Regions from separate parts of the Halomonas sp. B23F22_3 genome, predicted to be linked through region 1. Evidence: riboswitches for the same ligand, from Rfam matches in the RefSeq annotation. Region 1 holds a riboswitch; the other holds the start of a gene.
The links. Region 1 has a riboswitch for thiamine pyrophosphate ahead of tenA (thiaminase II). Riboswitches for the same ligand answer to the same signal wherever they lie in the genome.

Region 1 (7,641 bases):
CGGCCAGGCGCGCGCCATCGCCACCCTGTGGCGCGGCCTCGCCAATCGTCGCCTGACGACCCTGTGGCGGCTGGCCCGGATGATCGGCCCGCTGGTCGAGCGCTTCAGCCGCCGCGAGCGCACGGTCACCCGCATCAACCTGGCCGAGGCCTACCCCACGCGCAGCGACGCCGAGCGTGGGCGGCTGGCGCGACAGAGCCTGACCCACTCCACGGCGACCATGCTGGAGCTCGGCTTCGCCTGGATGGGCGACCCCGAGCGGGTCGAGGCGTCAATCGTCGAGGTGCACGGCCGCGAGCTCCTCGACGAGGCCCGGGCCGAGGGACGCGGCGTCATCGTGCTGGCGCCCCACTTCGGCAACTGGGAGGTGCTGAACTTCTGGCTCTCCGGCCACTTCCCCTTCACCGCCATGTACGAGCCGCCCAAGCTCGCCGCGCTGGATCCGATCATCCGCCGGGGCCGCGAACGCCGCGGCGCCAGCCTGGTGCCGACCAACCCCCGCGGCGTGGCCGCCCTGCTCAAGGCGCTCAAGCGCACGGAGGCGGTGGGCATCCTACCCGACCAGGTGCCGAGCTGGGGCAGCGGCGTCTTCGCGCCCTTCTTCGGCCGGCCCGCCTACACCGCCACCCTGCTGCCCAAGCTGGTAGCCCGCACCGAGGCGCGGGTCGTCACCGGCGTCGCCCTGCGCCTGCCCGGCCGGGGCTTCGCCCTGCACTTCCTGGCCGCCGACGAGCGGGTCTACGATCCCGACGAGACCATCTCGGCCACCGGGGTCAACGCCTGCGTGGAGTCGACCATCGCCCTGGACCCGGCCCAGTACCAATGGGAGTACAAGCGCTATCGCAAGACTCCCGAGGAGGCCGAGGGCAAACCCGGCTGGAAGCGCTTCCGGCTCTACTGAGGGCGGCCGTTGCCGTCCGACTCGAAGGTGGCCCATGCATCCGACACGCCAGCGCCTTCCATGATTCGCTTCACGCCGCTCAGGACGCTGGCCCGGCTCGCCCTCCTCCTGGCGGCTCTCCATGTTCTCTACCTCGTCATCGCCAACGCCCTGCTTAACAGCGACTGGGGACGCCGCCAACTCGACCGCGCGCCGCACTTCACGCTGGAGTGGGAGCGGGCCTGGACCGCCTTTCCCGGCCACCTGCAGGTGGCCGGTCTAAGCCTTGCCGGCACCGCCGCCGAACACCACGTCGCGCTTGAGGCAGAGACCGCCACGCTGGGCGTCGCCCTGGCCCCGCTGCTTAGCCGTGAGGTCTGGCTTCGCCGCCTCGATGCCGAGGGCATCCGCCACGCCAGGCTGGATGCCTACCGCCTGCAGGGACGCGGCCGCCTGCACCTGGCGGGCCTTCATTGGGGAGCCGGCACGCTGGCCGCGGAGGCGGTGCGGCTGACGCTGGACGACGGCGCCGTGCTGAAGGACGACACGCGACTGGTGGAGGGCGTCACCCTGGAGGCCGACCTGTCCCTCGCTCCGCTGGCGCTGGCCGAGGCGACCGGCACCGAGGCGGGACGCGCCGTCTCGGGCACCGTTGCCCTGGCCGGGCGCAGCGATGCCTACACCGTCTTCAACCCCTACCTCGCCTCGCTCGGCTGGCTGGAGGTCGATGGCCGCGGCGACCTGCGCGGCGAGGTCGTGATCGAGGGGGGCGAGGTACGGCCTGGCAGCCGCCTGCGCCTCGACTCCCCGCAGCTGAGCGTGCGGCTCGACGAGAGCCACTGGCTGGAGGAGGGAGCACGCTACCGGATCGATGGGGCCGGGTCGGTGGTGGCCGAGATGAAGAAGCGCACCCGCATCAAAGTCGATCTCGACGACATCGAGATGACCGATGTCGCCGCTCCCCCCGCGTCTGCGCCCCTGCTCCGCGGCGACGGCTTCCGGCTCGACCTCACCACGCCCGCCCTGCGCCTTCAGGTGCTCCCCGACCCGCGTCACGAGGCGCGTCATGTCCGGGCCCAGCTGCAGTGGCGGAACACCGAGGTAGGCGACATCGCCGCCCTCGACCGCTATCTCCCTGCCGAGGTGCCCCTGACACTGGAAGGGGGCGTGTCGCGGCTGCAGGGCGAGCTGACCTTTGACGGCGAGCGCCTGAGCGGGGGATTCGACCTGTCCGGCGAGGCCCTGGCTCTGGGCCTCGGCGAGCAGTCGCTGACGGGACGACTCGACCTGCACCTGCCGATTGCCGAGCTCGACGTCGAACGCGGCCTGGTGGACATCTCCGGCGCGAGACTCGACCTCGACGCCACCGCCTCGGGCGAGGCGCAGCCGCTCACCGCCGAGCTGCAACTGCCCACGGCTCGGTTCCAGCTCCCGCGGGCCTGGCGAGCCCCGGCGGACGCCCTCCCGCCCGACGCCGCCCCGCCCTGGTCGGCGGACGTGGAACTACATGGTCGGGTGGGCCATCTCGGCATGCTCACCCCCTTCCTCGCCGAACGCTTCGACGGCGTCGGACTCGCCCTGGAAGGCGGCGGCCGGCTCGCCGGGACCCTGCGCATCCAGGAGGGGCAGCCGCTGGAGGGCAGCCAGCTGGAGGTGCACTCCGAGGCGCTGGGGGCGCGCTTCCTGGGCGTCCATGCCCGCGGCGAGGGTCGGGCGCTGCTCACCCTGCGCCCCGACGGCACCGATCCGCAGGCAGACCTCGCCCTCGTCTTCAATGAGGTGGATCTCACCCGCCTCGCAGATGGCCGCCGGCTCTTCCAGGCCGAGCGGCTCTCCCTCACCGGCACGGCGAGTGCACGAGCGCCGTTCCCGGGCTCCCGCTCGCTGACGGCGGAGTGGCACGGCGCGCGCATCCCCGATGTGGCGGTGCTCGACGCCTACCTGCCGGAGGCTGCGCCGTTGGAGCTGGCGGCCGGATGGGCCGACAGCCGCGGGCGCATCGTGCTGGAGGACGACCGGGGCCGCGGGCGCATCACCCTCGCCGGCGACGAGATCAGGGGCCGCCTGCTGGAGGAGGAGTTCCAGGGCGAGCTGGACGTGACCCTGGAGCTTGGCGAGATCGTTCCCGACCGCCAGCGAGTCGACCTGTCCGGCAGCCGGTTGGCCCTGACCGCCTCGTCGCGTCGCGGAGAGACGCTTCGCACCCTGCTGGTGCTGCCCCGGGCGCGCCTCGAGGGCGGCTTCGACTGGCCCGGCCGGGAGGCGCCACGCCGCCCTCTGGCCGGCACCTTGCGGCTGGATGGCCAGCTCGACCGTCTCGGCTTCCTCAATGCCTTTCTGCCTGACGAACATGGCCTGGGCGTCGAGGGGGGCGGACGCCTGAGCCTCGACCTCGACCTGGCGAACGGCGAGGTGATGCCGGAAAGCCGGCTTCGCGTGCACTCCGACCGGCTCGCCGTGCGCTTCCTGCACTACGAGGCCTTCGGCGACGGCTCGCTGGTGCTCGAGACCACCGCCCCCGGCGCGCAGCTGCACCTCTCCCTGCCCCGCTTCGGCCTGCGCCGCCAGGGGGGAAGCGACGCGCTGATCGACGGCCGCCGGCTGGAGATCCGCAGCCGGTCGCCCCACCTCGACCCCAGTGAGGGCCTGGAGGCACTCAGCACGCGCATCGACATGCCCGATGTGGCGATACCGGATCTCGCCGCCTTCAACGACTACCTGCCCCAAGATGCCGGCATCGCCTTCCTCTCGGGCCAGGCGACGATGGCCACCCACCTGCGGCTGGAGGGCCTGGGGGCCGAGGGCAGCCTGCAGCTTCACGCCTCCGACGCCCGCCTCGCCATCGATGAGCAGGTCCTGGAGGGCAACTTGACGCTGACGACGCGCCTCTCCGATGGCGACCTGGAGACGCTGCGCTTCGATGTGGCAGGCTCCACGCTGAGCATGCGCGACGTGCGACTGGAGGACGCCGCCGGCGGCCTCACCCGGGGCTGGTGGGCGCGCCTCGAGGTCCCCGAGGGAGAGATGCGCTGGGAGGCACCGCTGTCCCTCGACGCCCGGCTCGACCTGGCCATGCGCGACAGTGGCCTGCTGGTCAACCTGTTCGTCGATTCGACCCGGGAGCGGGGCTGGCTGCGCGACAGGCTGACGCTCGGCGAGGTGCGCGGCAAGGCGCGCGTGATGTTCGACGACGACACCCTCCGCCTGGAGGACCTCGCCGTGCAGGGCGGCAGTCGGCTGGAGCTGCTGGCCAACGTCGCCCTGCGCGATGCCCGCCTGTCTGGCCGCGCCCTCGCCCGCTACGGGCCCTTTCGACTGGGCATCGAGCTGGATGGCGACCGCCGGCGATGGCAGCTGCGCAACGTCCGCGAGTGGTATGCCAGCGCTCGGCCCGCCAGCGAGCTGACCCTTCCTGAGCGCCAGGAGTGGGTCGAGTGGCTGGACGCCGAGCCGGAATGACGCGCCGCCCCCGCACCCCGGCGAGACGACACCGGCCTCCCCCCCGGAGGGTGGCAAGACGACGCCAGGATGCTAAGGTAAGTGCTTCGCTTGACGGGGTGCCGGTAGAGCCGGCTGAGATGGCGCGGGGTGTCGAGAGACTGTCGAAACAGACTCAGGACACCGAGCGCTGGTCCCGTGAACCTGATCCGGCTAGTACCGGCGTAGGAATCAAGCGGTGACCAGTGCCCCCTCGGCACCTTCCCTGGCCACCCTCCCCCGCCCCGCTTCCGGATCTCCCCCCGACCGGAGGCATGATGGGCTACCGATTCGACAATCTCACCGCGGCCTGCCAGGACGACTGGCGCGCCTATATCGAGCACGACTTCGTGCGCCGGCTCGGCGACGCCACCCTCGAGGAAGGCGCCTTTCGCCACTACCTCCAGCAGGACTACCTGTTCCTGATCCATTTCGCCCGGGCCTACGCCCTGGCCGCCTACAAGAGCCGCGACCTCGGCGAGCTACGCCACGCCTTCGAGGGCCTGAAGACGATCCTCGACGTGGAGCTGGGGCTGCACGTGGACTACTGCCGCGGCTGGGGCATCTCGGAGCAGGACCTGGCGCGCCTGCCCGAGGCGCGCGCGACGCTGGCCTACACGCGCTACGTGCTCGACACCGGCCACCGCGGCGACCTGCTGGACCTGCACGTGGCGCTGGCCCCCTGCCTGGTCGGCTACGGCGAGATCGCCCGGTGGCTCAACGGCCGCACCACCACGGTGCGCGGCGCCGCCAACCCCTATGACGCCTGGATCGCCATGTACGAGAGCGAGACGTTCCAGCAGGCCATGGCGGACGAGCGCGCCTGGCTGGACGCGCGCCTGGCGGAGGTGACGCCGGCGCGCTTCGCGGAGCTCACCGCGGTATTCCGCGACGCCACCCGGCTCGAGATCGACTTCTGGCAGATGGGGCTCGACCGGCGCCTCTGAGCTGGTCCCACCTGTCGTCCCGGGCTGGTTCTGGTCAGGCCGCCCACCCACGGGATAGAAGGGGAATCGCGAGATTGCCCGACCACCACGCTTGACGGGGCGCCGTTGATGACGGCTGAGACCATGCGCTTGCCAGCATGGATCCCGTTGAACCTGAACTGGCTAGGACCAGCGTAGGGATCAAGCGACAGGCCGTGTGCCCCGACGCCATGGCCCCTGTCCTTCCCGCCTGTGTCCTCCCTGACAAGACCCTGACAATCCTAGGGAGAACACCATGAGCAAGACCGCCCATTTCCTCGCCGAGAGTGCCCGCGTCGACGAGGCCGCCATCCAGCCGCTGCCCGGCTCGCGCAAGGTCTATATCGAGGGCTCGCGCCCGGACATCCGCGTCCCATTCCGCGAGATCAGCCTGTCGCCGACCGGGACCTCCGGGGAAGACGAGGCCAACCCGCCGCTGCTGGTCTACGACACCTCCGGCCCCTACACCGATCCCGAGGCCGAGATCGACCTGCGCCAGGGCCTTGCCGAGCTGCGCCGCGACTGGATCGAGGAACGCGGTGACACCGAATGGCTCGACGGCCCGACCTCCGAATACGGCCGGCGCCGGGCCAACGACCCGATGCTCGCCAACCTGCGCTTCGACCTGACCCGTGCCCCCCGTCGCGCCAAGCAAGGCCGCAACGTCACCCAGCTCCACTATGCCCGCCAGGGGATCGTCACCCCGGAGATGGAGTTCATCGCCATTCGCGAGAACCAGCGTCGCCAGGCGCTCGGGACTCAGGAGGTCGAGCGCATCCTCGGCCACCAGCACGCCGGCCAGGGCTTCGGCGCGCGCCTGCCGGCGGAGATCACCCCCGAGTTCGTGCGCGACGAGGTGGCCGCCGGCCGGGCGATCATCCCCTGCAACATCAACCACCCGGAGTCCGAGCCGATGATCATCGGCCGCAACTTCCTGGTGAAGATCAACGGCAACCTCGGCAACTCGGCGGTCACTTCCTCCATCGAGGACGAGGTCGACAAGATGACCTGGGGCATCCGCTGGGGCTCGGACACCATCATGGATCTCTCTACCGGGCAGAACATCCACGAGACCCGCGAGTGGATCATCCGCAACGCCCCGGTGCCGATCGGTACCGTGCCGATCTATCAGGCGCTGGAGAAGGTCAACGGCGTGGCCGAGGACCTCACCTGGGAGGTGTTCCGCGACACCCTGATCGAGCAGGCCGAGCAGGGCGTGGACTACTTCACCATCCACGCCGGCGTGCTGCTGCGCTACGTGCCGCTGACCGCCAAGCGCACCACCGGCATCGTCTCGCGCGGTGGGTCGATCATGGCCAAGTGGTGCCTCTTCCACCACCGGGAGAGCTTCCTCTACACCCACTTCGAGGAGATCTGCGAGATCTGCAAGCAGTATGATGTGGCCTTCTCGCTGGGCGACGGCCTGCGCCCGGGCTCGGTGGCCGACGCCAACGACGAGGCGCAGTTCGCCGAACTGGAGACCCTGGGCGAGCTGACCCGCATCGCCTGGCGGCACGACGTCCAGGTGATGATCGAGGGCCCCGGCCACGTGCCCATGCACCTGATCAAGGAGAACATGGACAAGCAGCTCACCGAGTGCGACGAGGCGCCCTTCTACACCCTGGGGCCGCTGACCACCGACATCGCACCCGGTTATGATCACATCACCTCCGGCATCGGCGCGGCGATGATCGGCTGGTACGGCTGCGCCATGCTCTGCTACGTGACCCCCAAGGAGCACCTGGGCCTGCCCAACAAGGACGACGTCAAGACCGGCATCATCACCTACAAGATCGCCGCCCACGCCGCCGACCTTGCCAAGGGGCACCCGGCCGCCCAGCGCCGCGACAACGCGCTCTCCAAGGCGCGCTTCGAGTTCCGCTGGGAGGACCAGTTCAACCTGGGGCTCGATCCGGACACCGCCCGGGAGTACCACGACGAGACCCTGCCCAAGGACTCCGCCAAGGTGGCGCACTTCTGCTCGATGTGCGGGCCCAAGTTCTGCTCGATGAAGATCAGCCAGGAGGTCCGCGACTCGGTCTTCAAGAGCGAGGCCAAGGAGAAGGACCTCAATGGCGACCAGGACGCAATGGAGCGTGGCATGCAGGAGCAGGCCGAACGGTTCCGCCAGGAGGGTGCCGAGCTCTACAAGGAGGTCTGAGACGACGCCGCGACCGTTGCCGTCAAAGACGGTCGTCGGCTCCTATCGCGACATGAAAAACGCCCCCGCCGGCTCTCCGGCGGGGGCGTTTTATCATGGCGCGGCGGACGCGCGCCGGACGCTTAGAAGCGGAACGTCATCCCGACGCTCGCGGCATC
Region 2 (7,641 bases), 170 kb from region 1:
CAGGCTGCGGGCGGCGTCGGCCCTACCCTCGCCGGGCTCGAGGCGGCGGCACCGCAGCTGCTGGACATCACCGACCTGGGGGGCCTCAAGGCCGGTCTCACCTTCTTCCTGGCCGTGATGCTGACCGGGCTCTTCTACCAGGGCAACTGGCAGCGGGTCTATGCCGCCCAGAACAACCGCGCCGTGGGCCTGGGCTTCCTGCTCGGGGGCCTGCTGAGCGCGCCGATGATCTTCGTGATGGGCCTGTTCGGCCTGGCGTTCGTGGGGCTGGGGCTGCCCGGCGACGGCTCGGTCGCGCTGTTCAGCGTGCTGCTCGCCGACATCCCCGGCTGGTTCGCGGTGGGCCTGATCTTCCTGGGCCTGGCGCTGGTCATGAGCAGCGCCGACACCACCATCAGCGCCGCCTCGAGCATGATCGCCTTGGACGGCGGGCGCCTGCTGCCCGGCGCCAGCGGCCCGCGGCTGATGCGCCTGTCGCGCTGGCTGATCCTGCTGCTGGCGCTGCCGGTGACCTTCGTCGCCGCCCAGGGCTACAGCGTGCTGTATCTCTTCCTGCTGGCCGACCTGCTGTGCTGCGCGGCGGCCTTCCCGGTATTCTTCGGGCTGTTCAACCGCCGCTTCGACGGGCGCGCCGCGGTGCTCGCCACCCTCAGCGGCCTGGTCGCCGGCCTGACCCTCTTCCCGGCCCCGGGCGATGCCCTGACCACCCTGATGGAGTCCTTCCTGCTCGCCACCTTCATGCCGGTCGTGACGGGCCTGGCGCTGCTGGCGCTGCTGCCGGCGAAGCAACGCTTCGACTTCGCGGTGCTGAGCGCCGGCGCGCGACGCTTCGAGGGGTAAGGGGTAACACGAAAACGCCCCTCTTGGGGGCGTTTTGCGTTCTGGGGCGCCGTGAGCGGATCGCCAGGAGTGTCAGCCCGCCGGCCGCTCGAGGCCGAGGTGGCCGCGCAGCGTCGTCGCCGTGTACTCCTCGCGGAAGAGCCCGCGGCGCTGCAGCTCCGGGACCACCTGGTCGACGAAGTCCTCGATCCCGCCGGGCAACGAGGGCGGCATCAGGTTGAAGCCGTCCGCCCCGCGGCCGTGGAACCAACGTTCCATTTCGTCGGCGATGCTCTCCGGGGTGCCGATCATGGTGCAGTGGCCGCCGCCGGCGGCGAGCCGCCCCAGCAGCTCGCGCAGGGTCGGCCGTTCGGTCTCGATGATGCGCAGGATGGTGGCATAGCGCCCCTGGGGGCCGCGGAACTCGGCCAGCGGCGGCAGCGGCGGCACCGGCGCATCGAGCTCCCAGTCGCTGCAGTCCTGCTCGATGAAGAGCCCCAGCTGGCGCAGCGAGGCCGCCACCGGCAGGCACTCATCCAACGCACGCTGCTTGGCCCGGGCCTCCTCCATGGTGGAACCGACATAGGTGACGAGTCCCGGCAGGATGGGCACCGGTGCGCTGCGCCCGGCCGCCTCCACCCGCGACTTGATGTCCCGGTAGTAGCCCTGGGCGGTCGGGAGGTCATAGGCGACCGCGTAGATCGCCTCGGCGTAGCGCGCCGCCAGGTCGCGCCCCTGGGAGGAGGCGCCCGCCTGCACCAGCACCGGATGCCCCTGGGGCGGGCGCGGCAGGTTCAGGGGCCCGTCCACCAGGAAGTGCTCTCCGTGGTGGTCGATCTTGCGCACCTTGTCCGGGTCGGCATAGCGGCCCTGGCGGTCGCGCTCGATGGCATCATCGGCCCAGCTGTCCCAAAGCGCCAGCACCGTCTGCACGAACTCCTCGGCCCGGGCGTAGCGTTCGGCATGCGCAGGCATGGCTTGGTAGCCGTGATTGCGCGCCTCGCTGTCGAACATCGAGGTCACCACGTTCCAGCCCACGCGCCCGCCGGAGATATGGTCCAGCGAGCCCACCAGCCGGGCCGCATGGAAGGGGGTATAGAAGGTGCTCGAGAGCGTGCTGATCAGCCCGATGTGCCGAGTGGCCCGGCTCATTGCGGAGAGCGCGGTCAGCGGCTCGAGATGCCAGTTGAAGCCGTCCTCCACGCTGCCGGCGCTCATGCCGTCGGCGAAGAAGACAGCGTCGAGCTTGCCGCGCTCGGCGGTGCGGGCCAGCGACTCGTAGTAGGCGATGTCGCCGAGCCGCTCGGCGCTGGAGTCGGGGTGCCGCCAGGCCGCGCGGTGGTGGCCGGCACCCATCACGAACAGGTTGAGGTGCAGTGTCTCGTCGGGGTGGCGCGGCGTCATCATCCTTTCACCAGGCCGCCGTCGACGATCAGGTTCTGGCCGGTGACCGCCCGCGCCCAGGGCGAGGCGAAGAACAGCGCCGCGTCGGCGAACTCCGCCGGCGTGGTCACCCGGCGCAGCGGGGTGTTCTGCGCGATCAGGTCGAAGACCGCCTCAGGGGTCGCGCTGGACGCATCGGTGGTGCGCAGCAGCCCGCCGGAGATCATGTTCACGGCAATGTTGTCGGGCCCCAGGTCGTTGGAGAGCGTGCGGGTCAGCGAGAGCAGCGCGGCCTTGCCGGCGGTGTAGTCGTGATAGGGCACGACGGGGTTCTGGAACAGGTTGGTGCCGACGTTGATGATCCGCCCGCCGCCCTGCTCGCGCATGCCGGCAAGCGCCGCCTGGATGGTGTTCAGCGCACCCCGGTTGACGCCCTCCAGCTGCTGCTGGAGGTGCGCCCAGTCGAGGGCGTCGGCGTCGGGACGCGCATCGCCGTTGAAGGTGAACTCCGGCAGGGCGTTGTTGACCACGGTGGTGATCGGCGCGTCAAAGTGGACGCGGGCCTGCTCGAACAGCGCCTGCACCGCCTCGGCCTCACGCACGTCGGCTTGAACGGCCAGGACCCGCTGCGGCGCCTCCTTCACCAGCGCCTCGGCGGCCTCACGGCTCTGGTAGTAGTTGACCACCACGCGGGCGCCCTGGTCGAGAAAGGCTCGGGTCAGGTGGGCGCCAAGACCGCGCGCGCCGCCGGTGACGAGTACGACCTGCTGGTCGAGGGGGAGAGAGGAAACGGCCATGAGAACTCCTTGATACGCGGCAAAGGACGCCGCGCTGGAGCCGGCCGACATCCCTTCGCCAGTGTGAACTGGATCAGGTTCGACGGGTATTATCTCAGCGGCCGCAGCCGCACCCCGTGTCTCAGGCCACCATAGCGCATTCGGGTAGGCAGCAACAGCCGGGGAACCGTTCGGGAACAGGCCGGCGCAAGGGGGACGTCAATCTGGAGCGGATAACGAGATACGAGGAAACGACATCAGCCGGGCTGGCGCCTTGGCTCATGATTGGCATCTAGGAAGGTGATGCAAGATTGGAGCGGGAAAGGAGATCGACTGCGCCGGCACTCCGGATCATGACCCGAGCCTTGGCGTGTCGATAGTGACTACGTAGGAGATTGGAGCGGGAAAGGAGATTCGAACTCCCGACCCTCGCCTTGGCAAGGCGATGCTCTACCACTGAGCTATTCCCGCTTATCTGGAGGCGTGCTTGTGAGAAGTGGCGTCCCATAGGGGGTTCGAACCCCTGTTACCGCCGTGAAAGGGCGGTGTCCTAGGCCACTAGACGAATGGGACGCAATCATCGCTCAAGGAGCGAATGGAGCGGGAAAGGAGATTCGAACTCCCGACCCTCGCCTTGGCAAGGCGATGCTCTACCACTGAGCTATTCCCGCTTGGTCTTCTCGCACCGTGTTGCTACCGGCTGTCGAAGGTGGCGTCCCATAGGGGGTTCGAACCCCTGTTACCGCCGTGAAAGGGCGGTGTCCTAGACCACTAGACGAATGGGACGCAATTTTTACCTTCAAACTGGAGCGGGAAACGAGATTCGAACTCGCGACCCTCGCCTTGGCAAGGCGATGCTCTACCACTGAGCTATTCCCGCACTCCGGCACCTTAACGAATCGAGTGGCGTCCCATAGGGGGTTCGAACCCCTGTTACCGCCGTGAAAGGGCGGTGTCCTGGACCACTAGACGAATGGGACGCATTGGCTCGCCTCGTCGAGGTGCGGCGAATATTACCGGCGCTCCCGGGGGCTGTCAAGCGCCTCTCATCGCTCGTTGATACCGCGTGACCTGCCAGGGGCCGCCACTGGAAACCCCCACCCGGTGAGATGTCAGAATGAGGGCGAGACGCCGAGCCTGCCGCCGGCTCCACGACGCAATGAGGAGAAGAGGCCATGCGCAGCAAGATCCAGAAGAGCGACGCCGAGTGGCGTGAGCAGCTGACGCCGGAGCAGTACCGCGTCACCCGCGAGAAGGGCACCGAACCGGCCTTCAGCGGGAAGTACAACGTGAGCGACGAGCACGGCATCTATCACTGCGTGTGCTGCAATGCGCCGCTGTTCGAGAACGAGCACAAGTTCAATGCCGGCTGCGGCTGGCCGAGCTTCGATCGACCCTTCACGCCGAAGTGCGTCGAGGAGCAGACCGACACCAGCCACGGCATGCAGCGAAGCGAGGTGACCTGCGCCCGCTGCGATGCCCACCTCGGCCATGTCTTCACCGACGGCCCGCCGGAGACCACCGGGCTTCGCTACTGCATCAACTCGGTGGCGATCGCCTTCCACGCCGGCGAGTAGCCGCACGACCCGCCACCGCCCCGCTCGGCGACGGCCGTCCATCTGCTATGATGGGCGGCCATTTTTCTACACGCTCATGCAGGAGAGGCTCGATGCTCGGCTGGTTTCCGGGACACATGAACAAGGCGCGCCGGCAGATCCTCGAGGCGCTGCCGGAGATCGACGTGGTGATCGAGGTGCTCGACGCCCGTCTCCCCTACTCCAGCGCCAACCCCATGCTCGCCGAGCTGACGCGCCACAAGCCGGTGCTCAAGATCCTCTCGCGGGCCGATCTGGCCGACCCCGAGCGGACCCGCGAGTGGACGGCCTTCTTCGACGCCCAGGATGACACCCGGGCACTCGCGGTGACCACCACCCAGGCCCGCGAGCTCAAGCGCATCCCGAAGCTGTGCCACGAGCTGGCCGGCCAGGTGCGCGCCGACCGCGACGTGCGGGTGATGGTCATGGGCATTCCCAACGTCGGCAAGTCGACCCTGATCAACGGCCTGGCCGGGCGCACGATCGCCAAGACCGGCAACGAGCCCGCCGTCACCAAGCGCCAGCAGAAGGTGCGCATCGGCGGCCGCGTGGCGCTGATCGACACCCCCGGGGTGCTGTGGCCGAAGATCGAGGATCAGGCCAGCGCCCACCGCCTGGCGGCCAGCGGCGCCATCCGCGATACCGCCATCGACTACGTCGACGTGGCCGTGGTCGCCGCCGCCGAGCTGGCCAGGCGCTATCCCGAGGCGCTCAGCGCACGCTACAAGCTCAAGTCGTTGCCGGCCTACACGGCGCACCCCGACGCCGACCAGGTGGATGCCGACGGCCCCGTGCGGGTCGACCTGCTGGCCCTGAGCGGCTACGACGGCCACGCCATCCTCAGCGAGATCGCGTCCAAGCGCGGCGGCCTGCGCGCCGGCGGCGAGATCGACCTGCATCGGGGCGCGGAAGTGCTGCTCCACGAGCTTCGCGACGGCAAGCTCGGCCGCCTCACCCTGGAGACCCCGGCCGACATCCCGGTCGCGCCGGAACCGGAGGAGCCGGCGCCGGACGAACCGCGCCCCGAGGATGGTGGCGACGGCGCCGAACCCGCATAATCGCAGGCGACGCCGACGAACAACGATCGCCGCCCAAGGCGGCACACGGACATCACTGGATTCAGCGCCCATGGATACCCCCCCGATCAGGAAATCGCACAAGCTCGAGAACGTCTGCTACGACATTCGCGGCCCGGTGCTCGAGCACGCCAAGCGGCTGGAAGAAGAAGGCCAGCGCATCCTCAAGCTGAACATCGGCAATCCCGCGCCGTTCGGCTTCGAGGCGCCGGAGGAGATCCTCCAGGACGTGATGCGCAACCTCCCCACCGCCCAGGGCTACTGCGATTCCAAGGGGCTCTACTCGGCGCGCAAGGCGATCATGCAGGAGTGCCAGCGCAAGGACATCCCCGGCGTCGGCATCGAAGACATCTACATCGGCAACGGCGTCTCGGAGCTGATCGTGATGGCGCTGCAGTCGCTGCTCAACGACGGCGACGAGGTGCTGATACCGGCGCCCGACTACCCGCTGTGGACCGCCGCCGCCAACCTTTCGGGCGGCCACGCCGTGCACTACCGGTGCGACGAGCAGGCCGACTGGGCGCCGGACATGGACGACATCCGCGCCAAGGTCACCGCGCACACCCGGGCCATCGTGATCATCAACCCCAACAACCCCACCGGCGCCGTCTATCCGCCGGCGGTGGTGCGCGAGCTCCTCGAGATAGCCCGGGAGCACGACCTGGTGGTGTTCTCCGACGAGATCTACGACAAGATCCTCTACGACGGGGTCGAGCACGTCTCCACCGGGGCGCTGGCCGGCGATGACCAGCTGGTGGTGACCATGAACGGGCTCTCGAAGAGCTATCGCTGCGCCGGCTTCCGCAGCGGCTGGATGATCCTCTCGGGCAACATCGCCAAGCAGCGCGCCGCCGACTTCATCCAGGGGCTGACGATGCTGGCCTCGATGCGCCTGTGTGCCAACGTGCCGGCCCAGCACGCCATCCAGACGGCGCTGGGCGGCTACCAGTCGATCAACGACCTGATCCTGCCCGGCGGGCGCCTGCTCGCCCAGCGCGACATCACCGTCGAGAAGCTCAACGCCATTCCCGGGGTCAGCTGCACCCGGCCCAAGGGGGCGCTCTACGCCTTCCCGAAGCTCGACCCCCAGGTCTTCAACATCCAGGACGACCAGCAGCTGGTGCTCGATCTGCTGCTCCAGGAGAAGATCCTGCTGGTCCAGGGCACGGCCTTCAACTGGCCCGAGCCCGATCACGTGCGCATCGTCACCCTGCCCTGGGCCGACCAGCTGGAGGACGCCCTGGACCGCTTCGCGCGCTTCCTGTCGCGCTATCGCCAGTAGCCGGGGCGACGCCGGCCCGCCGCTTGAAACCCGACGGGCCAGCCCGTATCTAAGCAACAGCTTGTCTACGCCGCGACCGCGGCGCCCCTATCGACGACTGGAGAGTTCCGGCAATGATGAGAATCCTGCTGTTCCTGGGCACCAACCTGGCGGTGATCCTGGTCGCCAGCATCACCCTGCGCCTGCTGGGGGTGGAGAGCTACCTGAACGAGCAGGGCATGAACTTCAATGCCCTGCTGATCTTCTGCTTCATCTTCGGCATGGCCGGCTCGATGATCTCGCTGTTCATCTCCAAGTGGATGGCCAAGCGCTCGACCGGCACCGTGGTGATCGAGACGCCGAGCAACTCCACCGAGCAGTGGCTGCTCGACACGGTGGGTGAGCTGGCCCGCGAGGCCGGCATCAAGATGCCGGAGGTCGGCATCTTCCCCGCCCAGCAGTCCAACGCCTTCGCCACCGGCTGGAACAAGGACGATGCCCTGGTGGCGGTCTCCGCCGGCCTGCTCAACCGCATGCGCCCCGAAGAGGTGCGCGCGGTGCTGGCCCACGAGATCGGCCACGTCGCCAACGGCGACATGGTGACCCTGGCGCTGGTGCAGGGCGTGCTCAACACCTTCGTGATGTTCTTCGCCCGAGTGGTCGCCCACCTGGTCGACGGCTTCCTGAAGAGCCGCAGCGACGGCGAGGGGGGCCTCGGGTTCATGGGCTAC

Region 2: linked by a shared signal. The riboswitch ahead of ACGTNG_RS04540 (3-oxoacyl-ACP reductase) and the one ahead of tenA (thiaminase II) in region 1 are both predicted to bind thiamine pyrophosphate.

Annotation. Positions count from the first base shown of each region.
Region 1 is NZ_JBIEKG010000002.1:13,520-21,160, reverse strand. Features, by position in the region: gene ACGTNG_RS03755 (lysophospholipid acyltransferase family protein) at 1-901, shown strand, start outside; gene ACGTNG_RS03750 (hypothetical protein) at 962-4,339, shown strand; TPP riboswitch at 4,424-4,566, shown strand; gene tenA (thiaminase II) at 4,636-5,304, shown strand; TPP riboswitch at 5,390-5,501, shown strand; gene thiC (phosphomethylpyrimidine synthase ThiC) at 5,579-7,483, shown strand; gene ACGTNG_RS03735 (porin family protein) at 7,606-7,641, opposite strand, start outside.
Region 2 is NZ_JBIEKG010000002.1:183,650-191,290, reverse strand. Features, by position in the region: gene ACGTNG_RS04550 (sodium:solute symporter family transporter) at 1-840, shown strand, start outside; gene ACGTNG_RS04545 (LLM class flavin-dependent oxidoreductase) at 913-2,226, opposite strand; gene ACGTNG_RS04540 (3-oxoacyl-ACP reductase) at 2,223-2,999, opposite strand; TPP riboswitch at 3,033-3,126, opposite strand; tRNA gene ACGTNG_RS04535 (tRNA-Gly) at 3,375-3,449, opposite strand; tRNA gene ACGTNG_RS04530 (tRNA-Glu) at 3,476-3,551, opposite strand; tRNA gene ACGTNG_RS04525 (tRNA-Gly) at 3,575-3,649, opposite strand; tRNA gene ACGTNG_RS04520 (tRNA-Glu) at 3,689-3,764, opposite strand; tRNA gene ACGTNG_RS04515 (tRNA-Gly) at 3,784-3,858, opposite strand; tRNA gene ACGTNG_RS04510 (tRNA-Glu) at 3,883-3,958, opposite strand; gene msrB (peptide-methionine (R)-S-oxide reductase MsrB) at 4,154-4,555, shown strand; gene ylqF (ribosome biogenesis GTPase YlqF) at 4,648-5,631, shown strand; gene ACGTNG_RS04495 (pyridoxal phosphate-dependent aminotransferase) at 5,702-6,931, shown strand; gene htpX (protease HtpX) at 7,045-7,641, shown strand, end outside.